4 regions of the Exiguobacterium alkaliphilum genome follow, and region 1 is predicted to be linked to each of the others. Evidence: predicted binding sites of a transcription regulator. Region 1 holds the regulator's gene; each other region holds the start of a gene.

Region 1 (7,942 bases):
ATGTCCGCCTCGAGTTGGTCCGTGAACGACTTGTCGAGGTACTTGTTCAAGATGCGGTCGGCGCTATCAATGAACGTGACGTGTTTCCCGTATACTTCGAACGCCTCGACGAGCTCGACACCGATATAACCGGCGCCGATGACGGCGATCTTCGTCGCATCCGTCGCCCGCTCGATGATGCGCTGGGCGTGGGCGTAGTTTTTACAAAGCTCGATGCCGTCCATCTCGATGCCTGGGAGTGTCGGGACGATCGGCCATGAACCCGTCGTGACGATCAAACGATCGAACGTGTCATAGACGTCTTCGCCCGTGTCGAGATTTTTCACATGGACCGTCTTCGCTTCGGTGTCGATGTTCAACACGTCGTGCTTCATGCGCATCGTTGCGCCGAGTTCTTCGAGCTCACGTGGCGAAGAGTAAAACAGTTCTTCGGCCCGTTGGACGACCCCACCGACGTGGAGCGCAATCCCACACGAGAGGAAGCTGACGTTGTCGTTCCGCTCGTAGACGGTGATGTCGAGATTGTCGTGCTTGGCGAGTAAGCCTTTGACGGCTGCTGTTCCTGCGTGTGTACATCCGATGACTGCGATTTTCATATGGTAGTCTCTCCTTTGAGTGGTTGGCAAGTTTAGTTATGTGATAAATATCACATTTGATTTCTAAACTTAGTGTACTATTTCACAAGGATGTTTGACAATAAGTTTGCTCAATTATTCACGTAATTATGTCAAAAGTTTGAACGTCACTCGTGACACGAAAAAACCATCCCTTTTACAGGATGGTCAAGAGGATAGGCGCCGCTGTTTGAGCCAAAGATAGATGGCGACGCCGATATAAAGGATGAGCCCGAAGGCGTATAGACTAAATCCGACTAAGCTCCACCCCATCCCGTCCCAGCCTCGGATGAAGACGAGACCAATCAAGAACAGTGTATAGCCGATTCCCCCGAGAAAGAGCGGAAACGTCAGTCTTCGCTTACGTGACGACCGTAAAAAATGAAGTGCGCAGATAAGTAAAGCCGTCGTCAAGACGCCGACTGCGATGAGCGCATCCCCGTAATATTCCCACATGACCTGTCCTCCCTGAATCGTTGATGGTCTCCTTATCTTACCACGGTGACGTCACACTTACTCGTTCAAAAAAAGCATCGCGTCCAAGAACGCGATGCTCACTTCTCATTCATCTGTTTCATCAAATCCATCTGCTCTTTCACTTGCGCTTCCTTTTCTCGTCTGAGCACACCACGATACGTGACGCGTGAGATGGACAAACTAATCTCGTACAAGAAGAACAGCGGTAGCGACACCATGAGGTGCGACGTCAAGTCAGGTGGCGTGATGAACGCCGCGATGACGAACAACGCGAAGTAGGCGTACTTCCGAATCTTTGATAAGAAAGACGGCGTCACGACCCCGATGCGTGTCAAGAACATCGTCACGACCGGCAGTTGGAACAAGAGGCCGAACGGGATCGTGAGTTGCAAGAGGAACGTGAAGTAGTTCGACGCCCCGATGATTTGCGTCAGCCCGAGGTCTTGCCCGAGGTTCGTCGAGATGTCGAGGACGAGCGGGAACAACCAATAGTAGGCGAACGCGAGACCGACGAGGAACAAGATGAAGATGATTGGGATATAGGCGAGCGTCCCTCTCCGCTCGTTCGGATGCAGACCAGGTGCGACAAACGCCCACAGTTGATACAGTAGAAACGGACTGGCTGCGACGAGACCGATGACGAGCGCCAAATTCAAATAAATCATGAGCGGGTCCGCGACCCCAAAGGCGTTCAGCTCTAGTCCTCGTTCGACGAGGTCCGCCTGTAGATAGGCGAGCACGTATTTGACACTCGGCAAAGCGGCCAAAAAGAAGGCAAAGACGACAAATGCCGACAGCATCAGTCGTCTCCGCAGCTCTGTCAAGTGGTCGGACAGCGCCCGCTCTTGATCAGGTTGATGGTTCATGATTACTGCTCTTTCTTCTCAGAATCTTTCTTGTCTTTTTCATCATGTTCATTCATCATGCCGTTTGTGGCATTTTTGAATTCACGGAGCGTCTGTCCGGCCGCACGGCCGAACTCAGGCAACTTCTTCGGCCCGAAGATGATGAGCGCGATAATCGCGATAATGAAGAGACTTGCTCCCCCCGGAATCCCGACGACGAGTGACGATGCTAGTAATTCCATTATTGATGGACCCCCTCAGCAGATGGATAGTGTTGCATAAAGTAAATGAGCGATTGGAGTTCGATCGACAAGTCGATATGATGGACGCGGACCGTGTCCGGCACCGTAAGTCGAGCCGGCGTGAAGTTCAAAATCCCTTTGATGCCAAAGCGGACCAAGTCATCGGCGACCGGCTGCGCATAGGCGGACGGGACCGTGAGGATGGCGACATCGATTTTGTTTTGCTTCATGATCTGTTCCATCTCATCGACGTGATGAATCGGGACACCGGACATCGTCGTGCCGACTTTTGTCTCGTCTGCATCGAACCCGACGACGATATGTGTGTTATTGTTTTTAAGGAAGTTATAGTTGACGAAAGCTGTCCCGAGATGACCGACCCCGACCAAGGCGACGTTCGTGATTTCGTCCTGGTTCAATGTCTTTCGGAAAAAGTCTAACAGATACTGTACGTTATAGCCATATCCCTTTTTCCCGAGCGCACCGAAGTACGAAAAGTCGCGGCGAATCGTCGCCGAATCGACCTTGACCGCCTCACTCAGTTCGGCAGAAGAGACACGTTGTTTGCCTGATGAATGCAGGCTTTGGATAAACCGATAATATAGTGGCAACCGTTTGGCTGTCGCTTGCGGAATCTTTGGTTCGTTTTGACTCAACGGAAAGAGCCTCCTTTTTACGACACGTTACACACGAATCTGATTTCATACACCTTGATTGTAAACGAATTCACATGACCACTCAATGAATATACCTGAAAAGACTAAAAAATACAGTATACTAAATACAGAGAAAGGGGTTTTTTCACTTGATCCTATTGCAAGTCAACAACTTATCGAAATCATTCGGCGTCGAGCCGATTTTAGAGAACGTCAAACTCGAGATTCAAGAAGGTGAACGTGTCGCCCTCGTCGGCCGGAACGGCGCCGGCAAGTCGACGCTCCTCAAAGTCATCGCCGGGGAATATAACTACGACTCAGGCGACATCATGAAGCCAAAAGACGTCACAATCGGCTACCTCGCCCAAGACTCCGGGCTAGAATCGAGCGAGACGATCTGGAACGAAATGCTCACCGTCTTCACCGATTTAATCGAGCAAGAACAAACGCTCCGACGGATGGAGCAAGACATGGGCAGTGAACGCATCTTGAACGATGCGGACGCCTATGAACGGCTCCTCGCCGCGTATGACGAGGAACAACATACGTTCAAGGATCGCGGCGGCTATCAATATGAAGCGACGATTCGCTCGGTGCTACACGGGATGCGGTTCTATCCGGACGACTTCGACCGTCAAATCGACACGCTCTCGGGTGGGCAACGAACGCGTCTCGCCTTGGCGAAGATGCTCCTCCAGAGCCCGGACCTCCTCATCTTGGACGAGCCGACGAACCACTTGGACATCGAGACGCTCGCGTGGCTCGAGAAGTACTTGAGCGGCTATAAAGGGGCCGTCCTCATCGTCTCCCACGACCGCTACTTCCTCGACCGCGTCGTCTCGGTCGTCTATGAGCTGTCACGCCACCGGAGCCGTCGCTTCGTTGGGAACTATACGAAGTACCTCGAACAGAAAGCTGCTCTCTATGAACAAGAGAAGAAGCAGTTCGAGTCGCAACAAGAAGAAATCGCCAAGATGCAAGACTTCATCCAACGTAACATCGCCCGGGCGACGACGACGAAGCGTGCCCAGAGCGTCCGGAAGCGACTCGAGAAGGTCGACCGGATGGACGCACCGGACGGCGACGAACGCAGCGCCGTCCTCTCGTTCACGATTAAGCGCCAGAGCGGGAATGATGTGTTGAGCGGGAGCGACCTCGCCATCGGCTATGAGGAACCAATCGCTCAAAACCTGCGCTTCCAGCTGCAGCGCGGCGAATCGGTCGCCCTCGTCGGCCCGAACGGGGTCGGCAAGTCGACGCTTTTGAAAGTGTTGACGAAACAACAGCCGGCGCTCACCGGCGACATCCGTTACGGGACCGGCGTCGAAATCGGCTACTACGACCAGGAGCAACAGAATCTGTCTGATAAGAACCGCGTCATCGACGAGATTTGGAACGACTGGCCGCTCATGCGCGAGCAAGACGTACGGAGCCTGCTCGGCCAGTTCCTCTTCAGTGGGGACGACGTCATGAAACGTGTCCACGAACTGTCCGGCGGCGAACGGGCCCGCTTGACGCTCGCGAAGCTGAAGCTCGAACAACCGAACTTGCTCATCTTAGATGAGCCGACGAACCACTTGGACCTCGACTCGAAGATGATTCTCGAGAACGCGCTCCTCGACTATCCCGGCACGATCCTGTTCGTCTCGCACGACCGGTACTTCATCGACCGGCTCGCCACGCGGGTCCTCGAGATCACGCCGAACGGGATCGACGAGTACCTCGGTGATTACTCGTACTACGTCGAGAAGAAAGAAGAACTCGAAGAACTGGCCCGGCTCGCACGCGTTGAGACGAAACAAGTCGTCGTCAAAAAGCAACGGGCCGACAAGGAACAACAACGTGAGGAGCGTCGAATAAAACAGCGCATCGAAGAGATCGAGCTCACGATTGAACAGCACGAGGCGCGCCTCGAAGAGATTGAACAGCTCCTTTGCGAGCCGGACGTCTTCAACGACTTCGCGCGGGCACAGGAGCTATCGAGCGAGTCCGATGCGACGAAAGAGTCAATCACGGCACTGTATGTGGAATGGGAGGAGCTCCATTCATGATGCGGTCCCGTGCGCTGCGGATCGACTGGTTGCATGCGTTTTTGACCGGTCTCGCCTTCATCGTGCCGACCGGGACTGAATTCGTGTCCGAGCTCATCCGTGGAGAATCGACGATCGTCCCGACAATCGTGTTTTACTTCTTGCCCGTCGTCATCGGCTTCATCATCCAGACGTGGAGCGGCATCTTCATCAGTCTCCTGAGTGGATTGCTCATGAGCACGCTCTTCATCCGCCTCGTCGTCTGGCCGGTCGACGTGACGGTGCATAGCTTTTATGCACCCGGGTCGGTCTGGTTCCACTTCTATCAAACGACACTGTTCATGTGGGTGCTCGCGCTCCTCGTCTTCATCGTGAGCCGCGTGAATATGTGGTATAAACAGAAAAAACATCGTCCAGAAGCATGAAAAAGGGAAGCGTTCTCCTCGAATGGAGTCCGCTTCCCTTTTTGTTTAGAAATAACGCAGTGGCAAGAAGCCACGTGTGTGGAAGTCAAGTTTCATCCCGTCTTCGGTGATAAAGAAGACGTACTCGTTTGTGTCGACGTCACGGACGAACACTTTATAAAACGTTATCTCTTCTTCCCGGCTCGTCACGTAGCGTGCTTCATGGGTCGAGATGACTTGGGCGAACAGCTGTTGCTCATCGAACTCGGCGATGAGCGATTCGAACTGCGCCGCCTCTTCCTCGGTCGCCTCGCGTCCTGGGAAGATTTCATAGTAAGCGTCGCTCGCCTTCGGTTGAATCCCTAAGTTGCGATCGACGACGAGGACGCTCTCGATGTCTTGGTCGTCCATGTTCTTATACCCATACAGCGCTTCGACGAGCGTGTTCTCGCCCGTGACCCGGCTGATGCCTTTAAGCGATTCGGCCCCGGTGAGCGAACGCACACGCGTCGCTTCCGGCACGATTTCTTCTTGATAGGCGATATTGTAGGCGCGGATAATCTCTCGTACTTGCAAAAACGTCGCGACGACGAGCAGTACGACGAGCCCGCCAATGATGATGCGTTTCGTCATGTCTCTATTTCCCCCTAGACTGTCATGCTCTCTTCTAAGGATAACCCAGGAACCGCATTCATCGCTAGTGTATCGCGCTTCCCGCGCACATACGCGTGATGTCCCGCGACCCCGATCATGCCGGCGTTATCCCCACAAAGCGCGAGCGGCGGGATGACGAGGCGGATGCCTTCTTGGTCAGCCGCTGCCTGTAGCGCGGCCCGCAGGCCACGGTTGGCCGCGACACCGCCGGCAACGAGGAGTTGTTTCGCACCTTTCTCGTTCACAGCGCGAATCGCTTTCTCGACGAGCACTTCGACGACACTCGCCTGGAAGCTTGCCGCCAAGTTTTCTGGAATAATCGTCTCGCCTCGCTGCTCGGCGTTATGCACGGCATTGATGACGGATGACTTCAGCCCGCTGAAACTAAAATCGAAGCTGCCCGGCTCGAGTCGGACGCGCGGGAACTTGTACGTATCTTCCCCGTTCGCCGCGAGCCGATCGATGGCCGGTCCGCCCGGATAAGGGAGGCTCAGCGTTCGCGCAACTTTATCGTACGCCTCACCGGCCGCATCGTCACGCGTCTCACCGATAACTTCGAAGACACCATGTTCTGGCATATAGACGAGTTCAGTATGACCGCCTGAGACGACGAGACAGACGAGCGGGAAATCCATTTCTTCGACGAGGTCATTCGCGTAAATATGCCCGGCGATATGATGCACCCCGATGAGCGGTTTGTTGTGGGCGAACGCGAGCGCTTTAGCGGCACTGATGCCGACGAGGAGCGCTCCGACGAGTCCAGGACCTTGCGTGACCGCGACGGCGTCGACGTCTTGCATCGTCACACCGGCTTCATTGAGGGCATCGTCGATGACGTACGTGATTCGCTCGACGTGATGGCGCGAGGCAACCTCGGGCACGACGCCGCCGAACCGTTTATGGCTTTCAATCTGTGACGAGACGACGTTTGATAAGAGTGTCTTGCCGTCCTTCACGAGGGCGACCGACGTCTCATCACAACTCGACTCGATCGCCAAGATGAGTGATGTGTTCATTCGGTTTCACTTCCTAACTTCGCCCAGTAAATCAAGGCGTCTTCATTGTTGTCTTGATAGTAGCGTTTGCGACGACCGGCGCACTCGAAGCCGAACTGCTCGTACAGCTTCTGAGCGCCGACGTTCGAGACACGCACCTCGAGCGTGAGCGCGGCGAGCGATTGCGCACGGGCGTACGTGACGAGCGCGTGAAGTAGCTGGTTTCCGACACCCTGTCCCCGATATTCCGGTAAGACGGCGATGTTCGTGATGTGTCCCTCGTCAACGATTTTCCATACCCCGGCAAAGCCGATGACACGACGATCATGAACGGCGACGAAATAGATGGCTTGCTCGTTTCGAAGCATCTCATTCATGAACGCTTCTTTCGTCCACGGAATCGCGAACGAGGCTTCTTCAACGGCCGTCACTTCTTCGACGTCAAGCCACGTCATGCGGCGGATGGTGATGTCAGCCATGATTTTGTCCCTCGAGCCATTTCGCCTCCGCCTCAGCGAGACGCAAATATTCCGGCTCAAACGCGTGGACGTCCGATGTCTCTTCTCCGAGTGTAACGAGATCGCTCGCGCGTCCATAGCAGTGGGCGGCTGGCGCTTCTTGATAGGAATAGTTTGCCAAGACGTCACGGAACGGTTCGACGTCACCGACGACGACGAACGCCCCTTCCATATGTGTCTCGAGCCATGTCTCAACGGACGCATGGGCGTCCGGAGTTAGCGGCTCATTATGCTGGTAATGTCCGATATAGGCGTTTCCGCGTCGTGCGTCGATGAGCGACACGACCGGGAGATCCGTGTTTGGTGCCGCCGCCATGAGGCGAAGTGCCGAGACACCGACGAGCGGGATTTGGAGCGTATAGGCGAGCGTCTTCGCCGTCGTCACCCCGATGCGAATGCCTGTGTACGAGCCCGGTCCAGTCGTGACGATGACGCGCTCAAGTTCAGCCGGTGTCCATTTGACGACTGCCATGAGCTGCTCAATCATCGGCATGAGCGTGACGGCGT
Region 2 (7,942 bases), 240 kb from region 1:
CCGTCCGGCCCGAGCGGTGAATGAAGTCGTCAATCGATTCGGGCAAGTCGAAATGGACGACGTGCGTCACTTCTTCGATGTCGAGGCCGCGAGCGGCAAGGCCCGTCGTGATGAGGAGTGGGTACTCGCCTTTGCGGAATTCACGGAGCGTCTCGACGCGTTCCCGTTTGCCTTTTAAGCTGTCGAGCATGCGATAGTTCACGTTCATCTTCTCGAGCTCTCCTTTTAAAGGCGGCAAGAACGAGCGGTTGTTGATGAAGGCGAGCGCTTTGACACCGTCGACGTGAGACAGACGGCGGAGTAGCTCCGGCTTGTAGCGGCGTGTCGTCAACATGTAGCCGAACGTCACTTGGTTATTCACGGCCCGCTCGATTTTAATGTGAGCCGGTTCATTCAAGAACGGTGCGGCCCAGGCGTTTAACGAATCCGTCAACGTCGCTGACACGAGCGCGATTTGGCGATTTGCTGCCGTATGCTTGATAATCCGCTCCGCGGTCTCGGTCAACCCGCTGTCGATGATTTGATCCGCTTCATCGAGAATGACCGTATGCGTCTCATGCAATTTTAATTTCTTCTTTTCAATCAATTCGACGAGACGTCCCGGTGTCCCGACGATCAAATGCGGCTTTTTCTTCAGACGATCGATTTGGCGTTTCAGTTCAACACCACCGATGAACGAGGCGATGCGGACATCACCTTTCTCTGTGAAGCGTTGGGCGACGTTTTGAATCTGCATGACGAGTTCTCGTGTCGGGGCGACGATGACGACTTGGATGCGTTCGTTCGTCGGGTCGATTTTCTCGATTGCCGGTAACAAATAGGCGAGCGTCTTCCCGGTGCCGGTCGGCGCCTCGATGGTCACGTCTTTGCCGTCAAGCAAGAGCGGGAACGCTTCTGCTTGGACCGGCATTGGTTCAGTGAAGCCGAGGCGCTCCCAGGCTTCATTAATAAATGGTTTTGTAAAGTTCATATCAGTTCTCCTTATCGTTGGGCAAAAACAAAGGAAGCATAAGCGCTCCCTGTCTCAAATATAACGAACATGTTCGGTGTCGCCGTCAAATGACGAGCGCAGTGTCTGGGTATACGTTTGGCCGTCTTCGATGAGCGAAATGTGCACATCGATTCCGTCGGCTGTCCGTTCGATGCCTTCGAGCGTGAACCCTTGGTAGACGCGGTACTGTAACTCCGTCACCAACTGCTCATACGGTTTTAACTCGGGATGCGTCGCGACGACATCAATCGGTCGTGAGACGAGCGCGACGAGTAAGCTGTCTCGATAATCGATGAAATCTTCGTTTTCGATGTCATCATCGAAGCGAATCCAAAATCCTGCATCTTCAAATTCTGTAATGAATCCGTCACGCGATTCTCCGGCTGAATCGACTTTAAGTGAAATTCGATCACCGACTTTCAAGTCGTGCTCAGGTGTCAATGGTTCATACGTCATGGGAAGAACCCCTTCCTCTTCTACAATGTTCTGCCTTCATTGTGTCTGAAATGCGTCAAAAATTCAAGTTCTATCCCTGAAGTGTGAGGGACATCACACCTAAATCTGTATACTTCGTCACAGAAAGCAAAGAGGAGTACAGATGACGCCGAAGACTTGCAACCATAGGCATCATCTGTTTCAAATTTGAGTGATGGCCTAGTATAACAGATGGTGAAGCGCTTACAAACAGCGAGGCGTATCAACGTTCATTAGATTGTTACAACATTCACAAGTTCGTAATACATCTTGTTCACTTTTTCACGTACACTCATATTATAGAAAGCAGGCAGTTATCTCAACCTATGAGGAGTGACCAACCATGGCAACCGAAATCAAATCAGCGTGGTCAGGATTTGTTCCTGGTCAATGGACGACGGAAGTGAACGTCGGGGAGTTTATTCGATTGAACCGGCACGAGTATACGGGAGACGACCGTTTCTTGGCGGGCCCGACAGAGGCGACGGATCGTCTTTGGGCACATGTGATGGAATTGACGAAACAAGAGCGAGAACGTGGCGGGGTTTGGGATGTTGATCAACATACGCCATCGACCATCATCTCGCACGGACCAGGATACTTAGACAAAGCGTTAGAGAAAGTCGTCGGCGTTCAGACGGATGAGCCGTTCAAACGCTCAATCCACCCGAACGGCGGGATTCGGATGGTCGATGCGGCACTCGAATCGTACGGATTCGAGCCGGATCCGCAGATCACCAAAATTTATTCGGACATTCGGAAAACGCACAACCAAGGCGTTTTCGATGCGTATACGCCTGAAATGCGTGCAGCTCGAAAATCGGGGATCATCACCGGTCTTCCTGACGCGTATGGACGCGGACGCATTATCGGAGACTATCGTCGCGTCGCTCTTTATGGTGTCGACTTCTTGATGGCTGAACGGAAGAAAGATTTGGCGAAGCGTGGTGGCTTCTTGTCTGAAGCCGATATTCGGACACGCGAAGAAATGTCGGAACAGCTCCGGGCGCTCCAAGAATTGAAACAGCTCGGTACGGCGTACGGGTTTGACCTCGGCCGTCCGGCGGAAAATACACAAGAGGCGTATCAATGGGTGTACCTTGCTTATCTCGCAGCCGTCAAAGAACAAAACGGGGCCGCCATGTCACTCGGACGCGTTTCGACGTTCCTCGACGTCTATGCAGAGCGTGACATCGAAGCTGGTCGTTTGACGGAGTCGGATGTCCAAGAAATCGTTGATCACTTCATTATGAAGCTTCGAATCGTCAAGTTTTTACGGACACCAGACTATAACGAACTGTTCTCCGGTGACCCGACATGGGTGACCGAGTCAATCGGTGGCATGAGTGAAGACGGTCGCTCGAACGTGACGAAGAGCTCGTTCCGCTTCCTCCATTCGCTCTCAAACCTCGGCCCGGCTCCTGAGCCGAACTTGACGGTGCTCTGGTCAACGAGATTGCCAGAAGGGTTCAAGCAATACTGCGCGAAGATGTCGATTGAGACGTCGGCCATCCAATATGAAAACGATGATCTCATGCTTCCGACGTTCGGTGACGATTATGGCATCGCCTGCTGTGTGTCGCCGATGAAAATCGGGAAACAGATGCAGTTCTTCGGCGCTCGCGCCAACATGGCGAAAGCACTCCTCTATAGCATGAACGGGGGACGCGATGAGAAGAGCGGCGACCAGATCGCACCGGCTTGGGAGATGAACACGGAAGACGTCCTCACGTACGAAAAAGTGTACGCTGACTTCGACCGGACGCTCGATTGGCTCGCTGAACTATATGTCAACACGCTCAACGTCATCCATTTCATGCACGACAAATACGCGTACGAACGTATCGAGATGGCGCTCCACGACCCTGAGATTTTACGGACGATGGCATGCGGCATCGCCGGCCTCTCGGTCACAGCCGACAGCCTGTCAGCCATCAAATATGCGACCGTGAAACCGGTCCGAAACGAACAAGGCATCGCCGTCGACTTCGAGACAGAAGGCGACTTCCCTAAATTCGGCAACAACGACGACCGTGTCGATGCGATCGCCGTCGAACTCGTTGAATCGTTCATGGAAAAAGTACGCAAGCATAAAACGTACCGTGATGCGCTCCATACGCAGTCGGTCTTGACGATCACATCAAACGTCGTCTACGGCAAGAAGACAGGGAACACACCAGACGGACGTCGCGCCGGCGAACCGTTCGCACCAGGTGCGAACCCGATGCACGGCCGGGATACGAAAGGGGCAGCCGCGTCGCTCTCATCAGTCGCGAAACTCCCGTTCGAACACGCGCAAGACGGTATCTCCTACACGTTCTCGATCGTCCCGAAAGCGCTCGGTAAAGAAGAAGTGGCACGTGAACTCAACTTGGCGGCACTCCTTGACGGTTATATGGGCGGGGCACATAAAGGCCATCACTTGAACGTCAACGTCTTCAACCGTGAGACGTTGCTCGATGCGATGGAGCATCCGGAAGAATATCCACAGCTCACGATCCGTGTCTCAGGTTACGCGGTCAACTTCATCAAGTTGACACGCGAGCAACAGATCGACGTCATCAACCGGACGTTCCACGGTTCACTGTAAACAAAGGCTTGGCGGCCTTCACTCGAGGGCCGCTCATTCGTTAGGAGGTCATTTCGATGACAATGGGATATGTACACTCGGTCGAATCGTTTGGAACCGTTGACGGCCCGGGAATTCGTTTTATCGTCTTTTTACAAGGTTGTGCGTTGCGTTGCCTCTATTGCCATAACGCTGACACGTGGGATTTTAAAAAGAACAATCACCGTTCGGCCGAGGACGTCATTCAAGAAGCGCTCAGCTATCGTCCGTTCATGGAAGCGTCAAAAGGCGGCATCACGATTTCTGGGGGCGACCCGCTTGCGCAGCCAGAGTTTTTAGAGGCGCTGTTGCGTGAGGCGAAGAAACACGGGCTCCATACGACACTCGACACGTCAGGTGCACTCCGTCCCCCTAACTTGGACGCGATTTTGGACCATACCGATCTCGTCTTGCTTGATATTAAACATATCGACGATGACATGTGTAAGAAACTGACAGGACGGAGCAACGTCAACACGCTCGCGCTCGCAGAGCACTTATCCGAGCGCGGAACGAACATGTGGATTCGCCATGTCCTCGTCCCGGAATGGACACTCGATGAAGATGCGCTCCGCCGCACGGCAGCGTTCATTCAAAAACTCGATCACGTCGAGAAAGTCGAAATCTTACCGTACCATGAGATGGGCGTCTACAAATGGGAGGCGCTCGGTCTCGACTATCCGCTCAAAGGGATTAAACCCCCGACGACGGAACAAGTCGAATGGGCGGAAGGGATCTTACAAGGAACCGTTTAAAAAACTGCGCAGACCGTCATCATGGTCTGCGCAGTTTTCTTATAGATGCTTTTGATTCACGTGTAGACGGATGGCGGTCTCATCGAGCGGGCGTTTGGCGACGCCGGTCTCGACGGCCGCGGTAGCGACCGCGACGGCTACGGCCGGTGCGACGCGTTCATCGAACGGACTCGGGATGACGACCCCGTTCGTCAAATCTTCCTCGGTCACTAGGTCGGCAATCGCATGGACGGCGGCTTCCTTCATTTCCTCATTGATTTCGGTCGCGCGAACGTCAAGCGCGCCGCGGAAAATGCCTGGGAAGGCGAGGACGTTGTTCACTTGGTTGGCGAAGTCCGAACGGCCGGTCGCCACGACGCGGGCGCCTGCGTTTGTCGCGAGTTCCGGCATAATCTCTGGAATCGGGTTCGCTAGGGCGAAGATGATTGGGTCGACGGCCATCGAACGGACCATGTCTTCCGTGACAGCCCCGGCCGCCGAGACGCCGATAAAGACGTCGGCCCCTTCGAGCACGTCGGCGAGCGATCCTTCGTGTTGCTTCCGGTTCGTCGCGTTGGCGATTTGGTCTTTGAACGGGTTCATCCCTTCGACGCGTCCTTCGTAAATCGCGCCTTTCGTGTCGCAGATGACGAGGTCCTCGACACCGAAACGCTTCAATAATTTGGCGATGGCGATGCCGGCTGCACCGGCCCCGTTCATGACGACGCGGAGTTCCGGCATCGTCTTATCAACAAGGCGTAGCGCGTTGACGAGACCGGCCAAGACGACGATGGCCGTGCCGTGTTGGTCGTCATGGAAGACGGGAATCGGAAGCGATTGTTTCAACCGAGCCTCGATTTCAAAACACTCGGGTGCTTTGATGTCTTCTAAGTTGACCGCGCCGAACGTCGGTGCGAGCAGTTCGACCGTCCGAACGATCTCGTCGACGTCATGCGTGTCTAGGCAGATGGGGAATGCATCGACCCCGGCGAAGCTTTTGAACAAGACGGCCTTCCCTTCCATGACCGGGAGGGCGGCCTCAGGTCCGATATTCCCGAGACCGAGGACGGCGCTGCCATCTGAGACGACGGCGACCGTATTGGCCCGGAGTGTATAGTCATAAGATAATTCTTTATCGTCAGCGATGCGTCGGCACGGCTCGGCTACACCCGGTGAATAGGCAAGGCTGAGCGCCTCTTTCGTGTCGACGTCGACTTTCGGTGTCGTTTCCAATTTTCCGTGATGGAAAGCATGCATCTCGAGTGCGCGTTCATTCAATGTTTTCATGTCTCTCTCCCTATGGCTAAAACGATTTTGTCTATGGCGATTCGTGTATATTGTAACGAAGTAACCGCTTTCTTTCGAGGGGTTTGTGCACATTCAATGGAACAATTTCTGAACGTATGTTCATAAATATCGGACTCGTGTTAGGATATGGTACTAATCGAAGCCGTAAAAAGAAGGAGACACGGCTATTTCCGTGTCTCCCGATTCGTTATGCTTTCGTCTTTCGTTTCTTCTTCTCGGCGATGCGAGCTGCTTCCGCTTGTCGTTTCTCGGCGTAGCGGAGTTCGCGCTCGAGTTTGACGAAGCTTTGATACCGTTTCGCATCGAGCGTTCCGGATGTGATGGCGGCTCGGACGGCGCAGCCCGGTTCGTTGCCGTGCGAACAGTCGCGGAACCGACACGCCTCGGCGAGCGTCTCGATATCGCGGAACGTATCGTCAAGGTGGTCGGCCCCGTCCCAAAGTCCGAACTCGCGCATCCCGGGCGTGTCGATGACGAACAAATCGTCAATCTGGAACAGTTCGCGATGCGTCGTCGTATGCTTGCCGCGTTCATCGCTCTCGCGGACGGCCTGTGTCTCGGCGACGGTCGTCCCGGCGAGCGCGTTCGTCAGCGTCGATTTCCCGACACCGGACGAGCCGACGAGGACGATGGTGCTTCCGCCCGGCAGTGCGGCTCGCAACGCTTCCACGCCGTCCCCAGTGACTGCACTGACAGGAAAGACGTCGACCCCAGGAACCGTCAACGTGAGCTCGTCGACGAGGGCATCTGCGCTGTCGACTTGGTCCGATTTCGTCAAGACGATGAGCGGTGTGGCGCCGGTCTCCCATGCGGCGAGCGAATAACGCTCGAGGCGGCGCAGGTTGAAATCGTGGCCGCACGCCATCGTGATTAAAATGAAATCGACGTTCGCGCAGATTAGCTGTTCGCGCGTCTCGTTGCCGGCCGCTGCCCGTGAAAGGACAGTGCGTCGTTCAAGGAGACGTCGAATCAAGCCTTGACCATGCTCGCGAACGGTGAACTCGACATAGTCGCCGATGACGGGATAGTGGCGCTCGCTCTCGGCCTCATGCCGAAATTTTCCGGAGACGCTACACGTGTAGGTTTCGTTCTCTGTCGTGACGGTGTACATATGTTGGAACTGTGCCGTGACACGTCCCGTTGTGCTTGTTGTTTGATTCAAATAGAATCCTCCCTTTAGTAGTGGAGGACAGTCGCCCTCCGATTGGCTGACAAGGTCGGTACTGCATGGATTACGGTGCTCATAAAACATCATCCTTTCGTTGTTCGATAGCAGTAGTATACCACATCGATTGAGAACGCTAACATCTCAGTCTTCAGACCGAGGGAAAACAGGCCTTCCGCTCGTCGCATCCCGAAAAATAACGTATTATGATAAGAGTGTACTTAACGAGGAGGGATGACAGATGAATCGCCAGGTGAAGCAAGTGCTGTTCATCGTGGCCGCGATCTCTTTAGTTCTCGTTCTAATCGGCTTTTTACCAAATATGATCTTATTTGGTTTGGGGGCGCTCTTAGCACTGTGGGCTGGAGTCAGATTCATGGCTGTGACACATGTCGGCGCGAAAATCGGTTACGGCGCACTCGCCGTAGTCGGGATACTCGCGGTATTGTCGAATATTTGGGCGTTAATCGGAATTTTGGTAGCATGGGTCCTGTTTAAAGGGTATATGATGTATGCCAACCAAAAGCGGGATGTCGAGATTTTTAACGCGGACGGGTCGCGTGCGAGCGGAAGTAGCTTTCAATCGTTTGACCAAGTCTGGCAGAAGTTTGTAAACCGTCGCTAAGATTCACAAGGAGGATACGATGATGAAGACACCATTT
Region 3 (7,942 bases), 600 kb from region 1:
GACGACCAAGTAAGCACCAATCGCGAGCACACCCCAAGAGACGAGCAATGACGCACCGACGACGAGCGAGGAGTTGAAGAACTGGCTCGTCACATCTTCACGCTCGGCCGCCACGTAGCGGTCGCTCCGCTCCATCAAGTCTTGCTTCGTCTTTCCGAGATGTTGATGCAGCAACAAGTCACGATAGCCATACATCATCTCCGTCATCCCGCTCGACAAATCACCACGAAGCGACCGCAGTTTGCGGTCGTGTCGGGCTCGGACACGGGCGAAGAAAGCCGGGATCAAGAAGCCGGTCACGAAGACACCGAACAAAATCCAGAGGCTGACGAAAATTGAAAAGTACGTGACGAAAAAGATGGTGCTCAAGAAGACGAGCACTAAAATAATTGGTGGATAGAAGACGCGTAAAAAGTAGTTCTGTAAGCTCTCCACGTCCCCGACGACGCGCGCGAGTAAGTCACCGCTTCGATATTTCGCGAAGATATTCGGGACGAGTGGTTCGAGCTGTCGATAAAACCGGACACGGAGCTCACTCAAAATGGTGAACGTCGCCCGGTGCGAGGCGAGTCGCTCTTGATACCGCGCGCTCGCTCGGATGACACCGAACAGTTTGATTAAGACGACAGGAATCATAAGCGCATAGAGCGGTGGTACGAGGCCGGCCCGCGCGACGAGGTATCCGCTCGCCGCGAATAAGGCGACGGCGGCAAGTCCCGCCACGTATCCAAAGAAGATGGAGAGGACGATATCCTTCTTCTCTCGCATCATCCATTTCGTGATCGTCCAAAGGGAACTCATCCTCTCACTCCTTTCTGTAACGTGAATAAGTCGGCATAAGCCGGGACATGGAGCATCTGTTTATGCGTCCCGCTCGCGACGAGCGTCCCGTTGTCCATGAACCAAATCGCATCCGCCTGCTTGATCGTATGCAGACGATGGGCGACCGTGACGAGCGTCGCGTCGCGCGACAACTCTTCGATCGAGCGGCGCACGATTTGCTCGGTCATCAAGTCGAGACCGGTCGTCGGCTCATCGAACAAGATGATGCCCGGCCGTTTCAAGAAGGCGCGGGCCAACGCGAGCCGTTGCCGCTCGCCGCCAGACAAGCCGTAGCCGCCCTCACCGAGTTCGGTGTATAGCCCGTCCGGCAAATGGCGAATCACGTCGACGAGGCCGGCCGCTTCGGTCGCGCGCATGATCGCCGCTTCGTCAGCCGTCTCGCCGAGGGCGATATTGTCAGCGAGCGTCCCAGCGAACAAGTACGGGGTCTGCGAGATATAGCCGACCGTGCCGTACCACGACGTGTCCGTATACGAGTGGAGCGGCTTCCCGTCGACGAGGACGCGACCCGTATCGGGATTGACGAGCCCGGAAAGAAGATTTAACACCGTCGTCTTCCCTGACCCGCTCGCCCCGACCAATGCGATATGTGACCGCGCCGGAATCGTAGCGTTGAGCGGCTGCAAGGTGAAGCGACCGCCCTGATATTGGAACGACGCCTCCTCGAGTCGAAGCTCAGGGGTCCGGTTCGTCAGCACGCGCTCACCCCACATGATGCGATCATCCGGGGCGTCGAGCGCTTCAAAGATTCGATCGGCCGCACCCATGCTGCCACGTCCCGTATGGAACGCGCCACCGAGGTCTTTGATGGCCAAGTAATATTCAGGGGCCAAGACGAGAATGAGAAAGCCGGCGAAAAACGTCAAGTTCTGCCAGACGACCATTTGGAGCGCCACTTCAAGGGCGACGACACCGGTACTGAGCATCGAGATGAACTCGAGCATGAGTCCGGACAAGAACGCCGTCTTCAAGACGACCATCGTCGCGTCTCGGAAGTCGAGGCTGCTCTTCTCGATGGCTTGCGCTTCTCGCTCCGTCCGTCCATATAGCTTCAGCGTTGTCAGTCCTTGCAAGACGTCTAAAAACTTACCAGAGAACTGGTTCATCTTCTCCATCTGTTGTTCCGATTTCTTCTGCGTCGCAATCCCGATGATGATGAAGAAAATCGGGATGAACGGCGCCGTCACCATCATGATGACGCCCGAGATCCAATGTTGGGTGAAGACGACGATGAGAATGAGGAGCGGAATAATCGACGTCTGAATCACTTGGGGCCAATATTGGCTGAAGTAGGCGTCTACCTCGTCGACGGCGTCCATGTATACGCTCACTTTCTTACCGGATTGTCCCGAGAGCGACGTCTCCACCGGGTTCGACGTATAACGATCCAAGAGTTGACGTCGAAGCGACCGCTTAGCCTTCTCTGACAGGCTCGCACCGATGCGTCCCGAGACGTAACCGAACAACGCCCGGACGAGAAGCGCGACGACGAGCCAACCGAGCGCCGGAAGGACGCTTTCAAACGATTGATTTTGTAAGAAGACACGGTCGACGACGTCGACGATTAAATAGGCTTGGGCTAAAATCGACAAACCGATCATGACGGCCGCGATGACGAGGCCGATGATGTGCCGCTTTTCAGCTAACGCGAGGGCTTGCAGTCGTTTCACTGCATTCATCCTTTCTAACAAGTCATAACATCATTTCTTTGTGATGATTCTCACTAATTATATCGCATGCATCGCTCCATAGCGAACGCTTCGCTTACGAGAGCATGCAAAAAACACCGTACGTCCGTACGGTGTCAATGCGTCGCTTGTTCAAAATATTCCGGATGCTCCGTCACGAGTTGTCGGTCATCGAATTGCAGGATGTCTTCTTTCCGTAGCCGCGACAAAATACCCGACACCGTCTCCCGTGATGTCCCGGACAGGCGCGACAGTTCGACCGTCGTGAACGGGCAGCGGATACGGACGCTGTCTGCCTCGCGCTCCCCTAAGTCTTCAATCAAGTAGTGAATCGTGTTGAGCACGCGATCCGTCGCGCTTGGCGTAATAATCTCTTGGAGACGCCGTTCATGTAAATCGAGAATCCGGTTCATCTGCCCGACGATATTCAACAGCATCGTCGCACTTCGTTTGACGAGCTGTTCGAATCGGTCCGCCGGCATATAAATGACCGTGATATCAGTAAGTGCCTCCGCGGAGTGGCGGTAGAACGTCGTGGAAAACATCCCGCTGTACGGAAACAACTGCTTCGGCTTCAAGTAGTCCGCGTATTGATACATCGCCGTCTCATGGAGGCGCTCAAGCTTGACGTAACCGTCCATGAGAAAGTAGACGCGCTCCCGCGGGTCGCCTTCCATAAACAAAATCTGTCCTTTTCGATATGTCCGTTGATAGACGTGCGGCAAAAGCGCCTCGAGTTCTCGACTCCCACACTGCTTGAACACGTCGATTTGTCTCAAGTCCTCAACCGTCCATTGCTGCGACATGTCGCATCCCTCACTTTCCACAATCGAATCGTTCCCCCTTCAGTATACTAAATCGTTTTATGTAAACGCTTTCAAATTCCGACAGTTTTCTGACAAGACAAAGAGGGGACAGCCCCCTCTTCAGTCCAACATCAGTTCCATGATCGCGTCTTGTAGATCCCGCTCGAGTTCGAGCGCATGCAAATCGAACAGCCACGCCTCGAGGCGCGTTTTTGCTGCCGACATCTGATACAACCGGTCTTTCAAATCATAGGAAATCTCGGCCCGGTCGAGGAAACGGTACAACCGATCGAGGCGGTGGTCGTTACTCGTCAAGTCGACCGGGAGTTCGACGGTCATGTCGCGGTCAACTTCTCCGAGCTCTAGACGGAGCGTCTGTGTCTCCTGCTTGTACGCACCTTCGGCTTTGACGCCACGAACGAGGAGCGTCATCGTACGCCCTTCCGGCAAGACCGTCGCATCTCCAGACAGACGAATGTCGAGGCGGCGGGCTTCCCAGTCGAGTGTGAACGTCGTCTCAGCATACGCGCCGGTCTCATAAGAACGGTCCGTCCCATTGTCCTCATAAAGCGTGAACGTGTTCGAGGCCCCCGGGAAGATGAGCACTTCTAATTCGTCCGGGTTGGCCGTGTCGTTCCGCCCAGAATGGTGCGGGGCCATCGGGATGATGGCTCCCGCCTTCGCGAACACGGCCTGTTCGTCTATTCCCCGGAACACACGGACCGACTTGTCACCCGCATAACGATGTCCGGTGAAGAAGTCGAACCAATCGCCTTTCGGTAACCAGACGTTCGAGGCGGCGACGTGTAGCGCCTTGTTCATCGGCTCGACAATCGGCGCGACAATCAGTTCACTGCCGAAATAATATTCGTTCGGCACGTCATACGCCGCGTCCTCATCCGGATGTTCATAATACATCGGCAAGATGAGCGGGGTCGCCTCCATATGGTTACGCCAGTTCATCGTATATAAGTACGGGATGAGCTGGTGACGTAGGCGCAGGAACGACTGCATCGAGCGTTCGGCCTCTAATCCAAAACGCCACGGTTCTTTGCCGTTGAAGATGCTGAACGTCGAATGAAGGCGCATGATGGGACTGAACACCCCGAACGCGACCCAACGCGCGGCGAGTTCGTCGTCTTTCGCCCCGCGATAGTGGCCACCGATGTCATGGCTCCACCAACCATAGCCGATGTTCGAGGCCGTCGCGGTGAAATACGGTTGGAATGCGAGCGACGCCCATGAGATGAGCGTGTCTCCGGAAAAACCGATTGGATAACGATGGCTTCCCGGCCCTGCGTACCGTGAGAAGATGAGCGGACGGTTCCCGTCTCGGGCGATATCGACGGCGTGGTAATGGTTTAGCATCCAGAGCGGGTCGAGTCCTTCCATCTTCGAGGTCGAGCCTTGTTGCCAATCGATCCACCAAAAGTCGACCCCGTCGGCTTCATGCGGGTGATGCATCTGTTCGAAGTACGCTTGGATGAACCGTTTATTTGAAAAGTCGAACGGGATCCGATTACCGGTCGCCGGGTCGACCCCCATCGCCTCGGCCATCGATTCGTATTGGTCCTCAAAGGCGCGCACCCCATCAGCCGGATGGAGGTTCAACGTGACGAGGAGATGTTCCTCTTTCAACCATTTCAAGAAACCTTTCGGGTCCGGGAACAAGTTTCGGTTCCACGAGTATCCGGTCCAACCGCTCCCGTACTCCTCCGGTATGTCGGTGACGTGCCAGTCCATGTCGATGACGCTGACCGAAAATGGGATGTCCTCCGTCTTGAAGCGACGCATGAGCGCCTTGTATTCCGTCTCGTCATAGCGCCAATATCGGCTCCACCAGTTCCCTAGCGCTTTTCTCGGCAGCAGCGGGGTCGGACCGGTCAGCTGATAAAAATCTCGGAGCGCACGCCGATACTCGTGACCGTAACCGAAATAATACAAGTCATGGACGTCTTTACGGCGTGGCTCGACGAAGCGGTCGTCCGTCATGATGAATGATGTCGAATCGTCAATAACGGCGTAGCCTTGTTTTGAGACGATCCCTTCATCGAGTTCGACCGCGCCGTCGACATGGTCGAGCGTCCGGGCCGTCCCTTTGAGCGTCCGTTTTGGCCCGTTGAACGTATAGCGACTGTAATACGTACTGAAGTTCCCTTTCACATCGACATAGAGTGTGTTCGGTGCGAACGGGCCTTTCGTATAGTACAAGTGGACGTGGTCGGTGATGATTTGCAGTTCGTGCTCGTCTTCGATGACCCGAAAATCTGGGACGTCAAAGGCGCGATTCCAGACGACTTGGGTCGGTCGGTCCTCAAAAACACCATCGGCCGCGTACTCCATACGAATCAATTGGCTCGTGAGCACGGTGAAGCGATAACAGCTTCCCTGCACGACGGCTCGTTCATCCGCTTTCGGTTTCATCTGCTTCGAATAGACGTGATCCTGTTCAAATAAGCGCATAGGTTCGAGCGTTGCCGCTCTTCGTCACTCCCTCTCTGTTTGTGCAAACGTTTACACCAAGAATGATACCAATGTCAGTTTCGACATACAATCTTCCTTCCCGATGTCTCTGTTTCGAAAACGACAGGATGTGGGTGCACAAAAAACCGTGACCCGGGTCGGCCATGGTTAATCGATTATTGTTTTAGCGTCGCCGCCATGCGAACACGCGTCCCGATTCGGCCTCGCACCGCCTCATTGACCTGATCGAGCGATGTGATGACGGCAAGGCGCCCTTCCCCCGTCTCCGCGAATTGGAGGGCGGCGCGAACTTTTGGCAACATGCTACCGGGCGCGAACTGCCCTTCCGCGATATACGTCTCGAGTTGTTGTTTCGTCGTCTCTTCGAGCGCCGTTTGGTCCGGCGTCCCAAAATGGACATAGACGTGATCCACCGCTGTCAAGATGAGGAGCATGTCGGCCTCGACGAGCTCGGCCAATTTTGCGGCGGCAAAGTCTTTATCGATGACGGCCTCGACACCGACATAACCGTCCGGTGTATCGATGACCGGAATGCCGCCCCCGCCAGAGGCGATGACGACGTGTCCGTTGTCGATGAGGTCACGAATGACGGCATGTTCGCAAATCGCAATCGGGAACGGGCTCGGGACGACACGACGATAACCGCGGCCAGCGTCCTCTTTAAACAGGAAGCCAGTCTCTCGCTCGAGTCGAATCGCTTCTTGCTCCGAATAAAACGGACCGATCGGCTTCGTCGGGTGACTGAAGGCGCTATCGTTCGGATCGACTTCGGCCCGTGTGACGAGTGGCGCGACCGACCGTTCGAGTCCATGTTTCCGGAGCGCTTTCGTCAGCGCGTTCTCAAACCAATACCCAATCATCCCTTGTGTCATCGCGCCACAGACGTCTAAGGGCATCGCCGGTGTCGCCTCGCTATCGGAAGCTGCTTGTTGCAACATCAAATTTCCGACTTGGGGCCCATTGCCGTGCGTGATGATGACCTCGATTCCTTCTGCAATTAGACCCGCCAACGCGTCGGCGGTCGTCTCGACCGCGCGCATTTGGGCGTTCGCGGTCGCATCCTTCCCTTGTTGGATTGCATTGCCACCGAGCGCGATGACGACGCGTCGTTTCTTCATGTCCATTCCCCCGATCAAAAGACTGTGATGTTGCCTGAGACGATGCGGACGACCGCTAAAATGGCGAGGATGGTCAACATACCGGCGACAGTCCATTCTGTCTTCGTCAACGACTTGATCCCGTTCTCACGTTGCGCTTTCACGTAGAGCAACGTCCCTGGTGCGTAGAGGAGCGTCGTCAATAACAAGTAATCGACGCCTGCCGCATAGATGAGCCAAATCCCATAGATGGAAGCGACCGCCCCAATGACGAGATCGCGCGTCCGACGTTCACCGGCGTTGTAGCCGATGCCATTTTTTGCGACTTTCACTTGATAGAAGGCCGAGAACGCCTATGGAATCAAGATGGCGCTCGATGCGAGCGAGAAGGCGAAGTTATACGCCGCGTCCGAGAAGAGGAACGTGAACAGGAACAGTTGAATTAAACCATTCGTGAGCCAAAGTGCGTTCGCCGGAGCGTTGTTTTTATTCTCTTTCGTGAACCAACGCGGGAAGACACCGTCTTTCCCTGCCACGTACGGAATCTCTGCCGCAAGGAGCGTCCAACCGAGCCACGCCCCGAGCACCGAGATGACGAGCCCACCGTTGATGAGCATCGCCCCCCAAGGACCGACTGCCGACTCGAGCAAGTACGCCATCGCCGGTTGCGTGGCGTTCGCCACGTTCTCTGGATTCAACAAACCGAGCGACATAATCGAGATGAGCAAGTAAATGATGAGCGTCCCGAGTAGACCGATGACAGTCGCCTTCCCGACGTCCGAGCGCTTCCGGGCCCGTCCTGACAAGACGACTGCCCCTTCGACACCGATAAAGACCCAGAGCGTGACGAGCATCGTCGAGACGACTTAATCGCGGATGCTACTCCATGAGAAGCCGCCCTGTCCCCAGAAGTCGAACGTGAAGTTGTCGAGATTTGAAGAAGAATAACGTGATGGTGATGAAGGCAAAAATCGGAACGAGTTTCGCGATGGTCGTGATGATGTTGATCATCGACGCCTCGTGA
Region 4 (7,942 bases), 950 kb from region 1:
ATGTTCACGTTGTCGCTGCCGGCCTGCACCCCGGTCAACTTCACAGAATGAGGTTCGAACGGCGACAGATAGATGTTTTTCAACTGTTGATGAATCGTGAACATGACGTCGAGCGCGTTTTGTCCTTGGTGCGGACGTGCCCCGTGCGCGTCGTCGCCGATGACCTTGCCTCTTAAAAAGATGGCGGCCCCGTGTTGAATCGTCGCCGCGAACTGACCGAGCGCGAGCTCCTCGATTGGACGCAGATGGATCCCGTATAGTTCCGTCACATCGATCAAGGCGCCTTTCTCAATCATCGCGAGCGACCCGTTGCCTTGCTCTTCTGCCGGTTGGAAGATAAAGCGGATCCGTTTTTGTAACGGCTCATCTTTCAAAAGATCGAGCGCGCCGAGCACCATGCTCATGTTCGCGTCGTGACCACACGAATGGTTTGCCTGAAACGTCCCATCGACTTGTTGCCATAACGCATCGATATCGGCCCGGACGGCGATGACGTCTTCGCCGTCCCCAATCTCTGCCAACACGCCCGTGACGTCATCGAACGTGTCGTGCGATACGCCGAGCGAGGTCAAGATCGTTGCAATCGTCTTCGTCGTCTCGACTTCTTTCCAGCTCACTTCCGGATGCGTGTGAAAGTGGTCGAACCACGTCAATACGTTCGTAGCCATGACTTTCCCCCTCCGTATGTACTAAATTTTTTTAATTCCTTTAATGAGCACCCATTGCAGCGGTAAACGGAGCCACGTTACCCAGTTCGGGATCGTCTTTCCGCCGATTCGCGACGGTTTCAGCGCCATGTTGATGTTCGCCGGGAAGACGGCGAGCAAGAAGGCCGGTCCCGTCCGCTTGACGAACCGTGTGCCCCGATTCAGCAGCAGCAACGTCCCGTACACAATCTCGATCACGCCGCTCACTTGGACCATGAACCGTTTGAACGGCCAAGCCTTCGGGATGATGGACATGAAGGCACGCTCGTTGACGAAATGCATGACGCCGGCGCCTAAAAATAATATGCCATAGAAGATACGAAGCAAATGAATCCCTCCTTTTTTCTAAGCATATCAAAAAAGGCGGGCAAGATGCCCACCTTTTAGAGTGCTGAACCGTTCGCATTTTGAATCTCGACGTCCACCGTCTCGGTCTGACCGTCACGAATGTACTCGATTGACACCGTCCCGTCCGTATCGCGAACGAGTTCGCTCCGGAGGTCGATGAACGACGAGACGTCCTGGTCGTTGATTTTGACGATGACGTCACGGGCTTGAAGTCCGGCTCGTGCTGCTGAACTGTTCGCCTGCACATCGATGATAATCGTCCCGTTCGTCACCGATTCCGGTAAGTTGATCTGTTCGGTCAAGTATCCAGGCGGAAACTCCGACACGTCGCGGAGCGAGACCCCGAGCGACGGATGGTTCACCTCGCCCGTCTGCTCGATTTGGTTGATGAGCGGCAAGGCGATATCGATTGGAATCGAGAAGCCGACCCCTTCCACGGCATCTGTCGCGATTTTCATCGAGTTGATGCCAATCAATTGACCCGCCTCATTGATGAGGGCGCCGCCTGAGTTACCAGGGTTGATGGCCGCATCGGTCTGAATGACCTCGGCGTTGAAATCGGCTTGTCCGTTCTCATCCGTGTCGACCGGTACAAGTCGGGACGTCGACGAGACGACACCACGCGTCACCGAGTTTTCGAACTGACCGAGTGGGTTGCCGATGGCGATGACGGTCTGTCCTGGCTTCAACTCGCCGGACTTACCGATATTGATGACGGCTGGCACGTCGGCCGCATCGACTTTCAAGACGGCCAAGTCATACGTCGCATCGCTGCCCATGAGCGTCGCATCCGCCGTCTTCCCATCGTTAAACGTGACCGTCAATCGGTCAGCCCCGTTGACGACGTGATGGTTCGTGACGATATATGCAGCGTCGCCTTCTTTTTTATAGATGACCCCAGAGCCGACACCGGCCTCGACCGACTGGCTCGAGAAACCTTGCGTCGCGAAATTGTTCACGGTCACGACGGCCGGTTGCGCGGCAGCGACGGCATCCGTCACCGACGTGTCCCCGACGTTCGAGGACGTCTGAAGCGGTGTCCCTTCCGAAGTGACGGCCGTATCGTTCACGTTCGACACCGGTTGGTCGAGAAACGGGAACGCGACCGCCCCGGTCACGAGCGCCCCGATGACCCCTCCGACAAATCCCGGGAACATCCGTCCGAGGAAGGACGGTCTCGCCGGCCGTTCCACTCGCGGTGGTTCGGGCGAACGTGTCGATGACCCGATTTCCGTGTCGAGCCATTCGTCGCGTCGTTTATCTTCAGGTGTGTGATCATTTCGTTCCATATTGATTCATCTCCTCAATGATGTTTCCTCTAATCTCTATGTTGATTATAATCGGAACCAATCCGCTCATCGAGAATTGACGGAGCGTTTACAAGATTCTTCACAATTTGCGTCAATGTGTTAGACGATGATATTTCGTAGCGAACCAATCCCCGAGATGGATACCTCGACCGTGTCGCCTGTCTGTAAATAGACAGGTGGTTTCATCCCATGGCCGACACCAGCAGGCGTTCCGGTCGCGATGATGTCCCCGGCTTCGAGCGTCATTCCTTTTGACAGCGTCCGAATCAATTCTTCAATCGGCCGAATCATGTCGGCGGTCGTGCCGGCTTGTCGAAGTTCCCCGTTCACGGTCGTCTCGATCGTGAGCGGGAATGAGAGCTCGTCCGGTGTGACGACGTAAGGGCCAATCGGACAGAACGTATCAAACGACTTGCCGCGGAAGAATTGGACGTGTTGTTTTTGCACGTCTCGCGCCGTAATGTCGTTTAAGACCGTGTAGCCGAAGATGTGTTCCTCGACGTGTTCGATATCGCGGCCCGACTTGCCGATAATGACGGCAAGCTCCCCTTCATAATCGAGCTGGTCGGTCAGCTCCGGATGTCGTTCGACGACTGCGTCTGGACCGACGACCGATGTCGGCGCCTTCGTGAAGATGACGAGCTTCCCGGCCCCTGCCGTGTCCATCTCTTTCACGTGTTCTTCGTAATTCTTTCCGATACAGATGACGTTTTTGAGCGGACGGTACGGTGCGAGCAGTTTGACCGATTCGAGCGGATAGCGCGGTGCGACGTCTAGGTCGACGTCTGGCTCGAACTCACGGGCGATGACTTCTAACAATGCGTTCGTATGTAATTGATTACTGACGTCATACACGTTCGTCCCTTCGACGATCCCAATCGCTACTTCCCCGTCACGTTCATATGTACACCATTTCATGTAAATTCCCCCTTTTTTATGAGTATACAAAAAATCGAGGCGATTCGCCCCGATCACACTTTGTTCAAAAAAATGATGCGCTGATTGCTCGAACCTCGAAACCGGAGCGATCGGTCCTTTAGGGACTCGATGAATTTCCCGTCGACGAGCACGTCGGCTTGATTGAGCACGTCCGTCACGTGTTCGTCATTCATCTGTTCAAGTAACTCAAGCGTATACCCGGTATAAACCCAAACGTTTTTTGCCAATCGCTTGCAGCCCCGAACGAGAGCCGCCAACTCTTTCGGTTGCATAAACGGTTCACCGCCTGAAACGGTAACCCCGTCCCACCCAGACACTTGGATCTGTTCTAGAAGTGTCTCAACTGACACCTCTTCCCCGCCGGCTGGATTCCATGACTCCGGGTTGTGACAGCCTCGGCAGTGATGCGGGCAGCCCGCTGTAAAGACGACGGTACGGATTCCCGGCCCGTCGACGACCGAATCTTCAATGACGGATAGGACGCGCATCATGTTTCACCCTCGCTCGTTCTTCTTCCCGTTTTGCCGAGTTCCATCGATCCATTGTGCCGACCAAATATCCTGTGATACGGCGAATACGCTCAATTTGCTCGGACTCCCCGCAAGTCGGGCATGCTTCATCAATGATGCCTTCAAGTCCGCAATTCCCACAACGATCGACCGGGTGATTGATCGACCCATAGCCAATGTCATGTTTACGCATCAGTCTAACGATTGCCTCGACGGCTTCCGAATTATGGGCAAGGGAACCATCGACTTCGACATACGTGATATGGCCAGCGTCACAAAGGGCATGGTAAGGCGCCTCAATTCTAATTTTTTCACGAATCGAGACATCTTTATAGACTGGCACGTGGAACGAGTTCGTGTAGAACGCGCGGTCGGTCACGCCTTCAATCATCCCGAACGCTTCCTGATCTTTCACGACGAACTTGCCGGACAACCCTTCCGCCGGGGTCGCAAGGAGCGAGAAGTTTAGATCATATCGGTCGGCCGCTTCTTTCACCCGCTCGGCTAGATGCGTCACGATCTCTAGGCCAAGTCGTTCAGCTTCTCGCGACTCGGCATGGGTCGACCCCAATAGAACCTGTAACGTCTCGGCCAGCCCGATAAAACCGACCGAGAGTGTACCTTGCTTCAATACGTCGCGGACCTCGTCATCCGGAGCGAGCGTCTCGCCGCCACGCCAAACATGTTGCGCGTAAAGGAAACGGAATTCATCGGCTCGGCGTTTGCACTGGTATTCGAACCGGTCGCGTAATTGCTCGATTGCGATGTCGAAATAGTCGTTGAGCATACGATAGAACGCTTTGATGTCAGATGAAACGAGGGCCATCTTTACCAAGTTCAGTGTCGAGAACGACAAGTTTCCCCGTCCGATCGACGTCTCAGCGCCGTGCCGATTGCCCATCACGCGTGTCCGGCAACCCATATAGGCGACCTCGGACTCCGGCGTACCGTCATTGTATTGCGCGTTGAACGGGGCGTCGATGAAGGAAAAGTTCGGGAACAGCCGCTTCCCTGTCACTCGACAAGCGAGTTTAAACAAGTCGATGTTTGGGTCTCCCTCATGGAAGTTGACGCCTTCTTTTACTTTAAAAATTTGAATCGGGAAGATCGGTGTCTCGCCATTCCCGAGACCGCGTTCGGTCGCGCGTAACAGTTCCCGAATAAAAATTCGGCCCCATCGTGACGTATCCGTCCCATAGTTGATGGAAACGAACGGAACTTGCCCACCGCCACGGGAATGCATCGAGTTGGCGTTGTGGATGAACGCCTCGCACGCTTGATACGTCGCCGTAATCGTCTCTTCTTCCGCAATCGTACGCATCTCGGTGTCCGTCAACTCGACCGGGAGATGACGGAGTCGTTCGAGGTGACGTTCATACGTCTTCTCCACATAGGGAGCTAAATCAACGTCAAACATTGGGAACGCCTGTCCTCCGTGCTGCATGTTCTGGTTCGCCTGAAGGATAATCGAGGCGAGTGCCATCGCCGACCGGATGTCTTTCGGGGGCCGAATCGTCCCATGTCCGGTGTGAAAGCCGTTCATTAGCAAGTCACCGAGCGGAATTTGGCAACACGTCGTTGAGCCCGTCACGTAATAGTCTGCATCGTGAATGTATAAAAAATTATCGGCGACCGCACGTCGCGAGCGTTCGGACAACAAGTACGTCGTCGCGAGTTCTTTTGACACTTCCGAGGACAAGCGAGCCAGCTTCCCGAGCGGCGACTTGCCGTCCACGTTCGCGTTTTCTTGGACCAAATCCTGGTCAGGGAGGACACAGACATCTTCATACAATCGAATTAAATTCACCCTGCAACACCTCACTATATATTGAATCCATTCGCTGTAAACAGCGAACCAATCATCTATATATAGATTATGTCACGTTCGCAGGCATTTATGCGGGACGACTTTGTGACATCTTTATAGGGCAAACATGACAAAAAACAGCCGAACCCTAGGCAGGGACTCGACTGTTACGATTCGTGATATAAGTCATACTTCTTTAGCAGGTTTGACGATCGTCAACTCGACTTCTTCTGACTCTTGGGCTTCCCGCAATCCTTTCGCGTTCAACCACGTATAGATGGCCCCCATGAACAAGGCACCTCCGATGATGTTTCCGAACGTCGCCGGAACCAAGTTGTGAATCGCCCCGGCGAAACTGATTGTCTCTGGGTGCGGGACGACGAGCGTGAGCGCGAACAAAACGAAGTTCGCGATGACATGATCGAATCCTGAAGCGAAGAAGACCGCGACTAGGAAGATCATCGAGAAGATTTGCGCAAATTCATTTTTCATTTGTTTCGGCAAGAAAATCGCCAGGCAAACCATCCAGTTACAGAAGATGGCACGGAAGAAAATCTCGACCGTCGTATGGTGCATCTTGCTCTCGACGACGGCGAACAACCAGTTGTTCATCCCAAGTTCTTGAATGATTCCGGTCGGGGCAAGCAATATGGCGAACAAAATTCCGCCGACTGCATTCCCAACAAAGCACAATAGCCAGACGAGCATCGTATCACTGAGCGTCGTATATCCGCGCAACGTCGACGTCGTGAAGTACATCGTATTCCCCGTGAACAGCTCAGCTCCCCCATAAATGATCATCACGAGTGCGATCCCGAACGAAAAGCCGCCAATGAGCGTCGTGAACGGCGAATCAAGCAGATACATGCCATTGACGACTTTTAGTGTGAAGATGGCGGCGAACCCGATAAAGATCCCGGCGAGCATCGCCCGTAAAAAGTATTCCATTGGCCGATAATGAATCATGTGCGATGACGCCTGGGCTTTTTTTCGCAATGATTCAAGTGCATGGATTTCCATTGATGCCATGTCACAAACCCTTCTTTCTGTTTGAATGAACCTTTATAATAAGAACGAACGTGTGAAATCATTAACAATATAAGCCCGAATCCAATAAATTGCAATCGACCTTGGATCATGTTGACACATTTTTCACATCGTAATCGTTTACATATGTCGGATTTGTGACGAAAAAAACGACCCTTCGCAAAGGGTCGTTCGATCGAGCTTATTCTTTGTCTTCAGACTTCTCTTCAGACTCTTCCGAAGATGCTTCAGCCGACTCTTCTTCAGTCGCTTCAGTTTCACCTTCTTGCGTAGTATCTGTGTCTGCTTCAAGCTCTTCAAGTGATACCGGCTCATTAACCGATGCGATTTGAAGTTCGCCATCCGAGACAACCTCGTAGTCTTTGTTTTCTGGAATGTCCGCTACCGTCACCGAGTCACCGATGCCAAGTTCAGATACATCGAGTTCGATGCGCTCTGGGATGTTGGCAGGTGTGGCCGATACCGTGACTTTATAGAGCGTTTGTGCCAAGAAGCCGCCTTCTTTGACACCTTTCGCGTCGCCGACGAGCGTGACGTCCGCTTCGACTTCTGTTGCTTCGTCCATCTTCACGGCCATGAACTCGACGTGCTTATACTCGTTCGTGAACGGGTCAACTTCCGTCCCGTGAACGAGCGTGTTCACTTTCTTGCCGTCGATGTTGAGTTCGATCAAGGCGTTATCACCATGCTCACGAAGGATTTTACGAAGTGCCATCTCTTCAAACGCGACTGGTGTGCTCTCGACTTTGTAGCCGTAAACGACACCTAGCACTTTTCCTTCTTTGCGTAAGTTTGCACGGACCGATCGTGGTCGTAACTCTCGTTTCGTTACATTAAGCTTGTCTGCCATAATCTTTTCCCCCTACTGGTTAATGGATCATGTCTACATCTTGAGGGTGAGGCAGTGAAAGAGCCACCTCTCAACCTCGATGCGTTGAGCGACATGTGTATAATGTTCCCACGTCACGCATCGGGTAAACGTTACAGACCGTTAAAAAAGATTACAACGTTGTCACATGACACGCTTAAACAGTTTCTCAAGTTCGTACGTACTCCATTTAACAAGGATTGGGCGACCGTGCGGACACGTGTAAGGCGACGCTGTCTCCGACAAGTCGTGAATCAGTTGGCGCATCATCTCGACGTTCAACGGATGGTTCGCTTTAATCGAACGTTTGCATGCCATCAAAATGGACGCCTCCTCGCGATATTTGGCAAGGTCAATCGAACGATCGCGAATCGCCATCTCGACTAAATCCCGAACCGTTCCTTCAA

The links. The regulator Rex, encoded in region 1, represses fermentation and respiration genes when NADH is low (regulators of the CRP and FNR family bind a similar motif). The targets are predictions, from matches to a motif close to TTGTGAAATATTTCACAA.
Region 2: the regulator Rex is predicted to act here: its motif matches at 1,704-1,721, upstream of pflB (formate C-acetyltransferase).
Region 3: the regulator Rex is predicted to act here: its motif matches at 2,552-2,569, upstream of cydD (thiol reductant ABC exporter subunit CydD).
Region 4: the regulator Rex is predicted to act here: its motif matches at 6,700-6,717, upstream of KB235_RS10045 (formate/nitrite transporter family protein).

Annotation. Positions count from the first base shown of each region.
Region 1 covers NZ_CP073101.1:2,892,045-2,899,986, forward strand. The annotation lists gene KB235_RS14895 (FAD-dependent oxidoreductase) at 1-596, opposite strand, end outside; gene KB235_RS14900 (YesK family protein) at 783-1,070, opposite strand; gene tatC (twin-arginine translocase subunit TatC) at 1,169-1,957, opposite strand; gene tatA (twin-arginine translocase TatA/TatE family subunit) at 1,960-2,178, opposite strand; gene KB235_RS14915 (redox-sensing transcriptional repressor Rex) at 2,178-2,834, opposite strand; gene KB235_RS14920 (ABC-F family ATP-binding cassette domain-containing protein) at 2,984-4,885, shown strand; gene KB235_RS14925 (hypothetical protein) at 4,882-5,289, shown strand; gene KB235_RS14930 (hypothetical protein) at 5,335-5,901, opposite strand; gene tsaD (tRNA (adenosine(37)-N6)-threonylcarbamoyltransferase complex transferase subunit TsaD) at 5,916-6,938, opposite strand; gene rimI (ribosomal protein S18-alanine N-acetyltransferase) at 6,935-7,396, opposite strand; gene tsaB (tRNA (adenosine(37)-N6)-threonylcarbamoyltransferase complex dimerization subunit type 1 TsaB) at 7,389-7,942, opposite strand, start outside.
Region 2 covers NZ_CP073101.1:2,649,805-2,657,746, reverse strand. The annotation lists gene KB235_RS13730 (DEAD/DEAH box helicase) at 1-970, opposite strand, end outside; gene KB235_RS13725 (hypothetical protein) at 1,025-1,447, opposite strand; gene pflB (formate C-acetyltransferase) at 1,809-4,055, shown strand; gene pflA (pyruvate formate-lyase-activating protein) at 4,112-4,828, shown strand; gene KB235_RS13710 (NAD(P)-dependent malic enzyme) at 4,868-6,094, opposite strand; gene rsgA (ribosome small subunit-dependent GTPase A) at 6,303-7,277, opposite strand; gene KB235_RS13700 (lmo0954 family membrane protein) at 7,522-7,905, shown strand; gene KB235_RS13695 (PspA/IM30 family protein) at 7,928-7,942, shown strand, end outside.
Region 3 covers NZ_CP073101.1:583,130-591,071, reverse strand. The annotation lists gene cydC (thiol reductant ABC exporter subunit CydC) at 1-801, opposite strand, end outside; gene cydD (thiol reductant ABC exporter subunit CydD) at 798-2,522, opposite strand; gene KB235_RS03190 (Crp/Fnr family transcriptional regulator) at 2,648-3,337, opposite strand; gene KB235_RS03185 (glycoside hydrolase family 31 protein) at 3,458-5,800, opposite strand; gene arcC (carbamate kinase) at 5,977-6,939, opposite strand; partial or broken gene arcD (arginine-ornithine antiporter) at 6,954-7,942, opposite strand, start outside.
Region 4 covers NZ_CP073101.1:1,941,216-1,949,157, forward strand. The annotation lists gene KB235_RS10015 (amidohydrolase) at 1-668, opposite strand, end outside; gene KB235_RS10020 (DoxX family protein) at 690-1,034, opposite strand; gene KB235_RS10025 (S1C family serine protease) at 1,091-2,344, opposite strand; gene KB235_RS10030 (fumarylacetoacetate hydrolase family protein) at 2,465-3,283, opposite strand; gene nrdG (anaerobic ribonucleoside-triphosphate reductase activating protein) at 3,337-3,792, opposite strand; gene KB235_RS10040 (anaerobic ribonucleoside triphosphate reductase) at 3,770-5,620, opposite strand; gene KB235_RS10045 (formate/nitrite transporter family protein) at 5,807-6,640, opposite strand; gene KB235_RS10050 (50S ribosomal protein L25/general stress protein Ctc) at 6,849-7,517, opposite strand; gene mutL (DNA mismatch repair endonuclease MutL) at 7,680-7,942, opposite strand, start outside.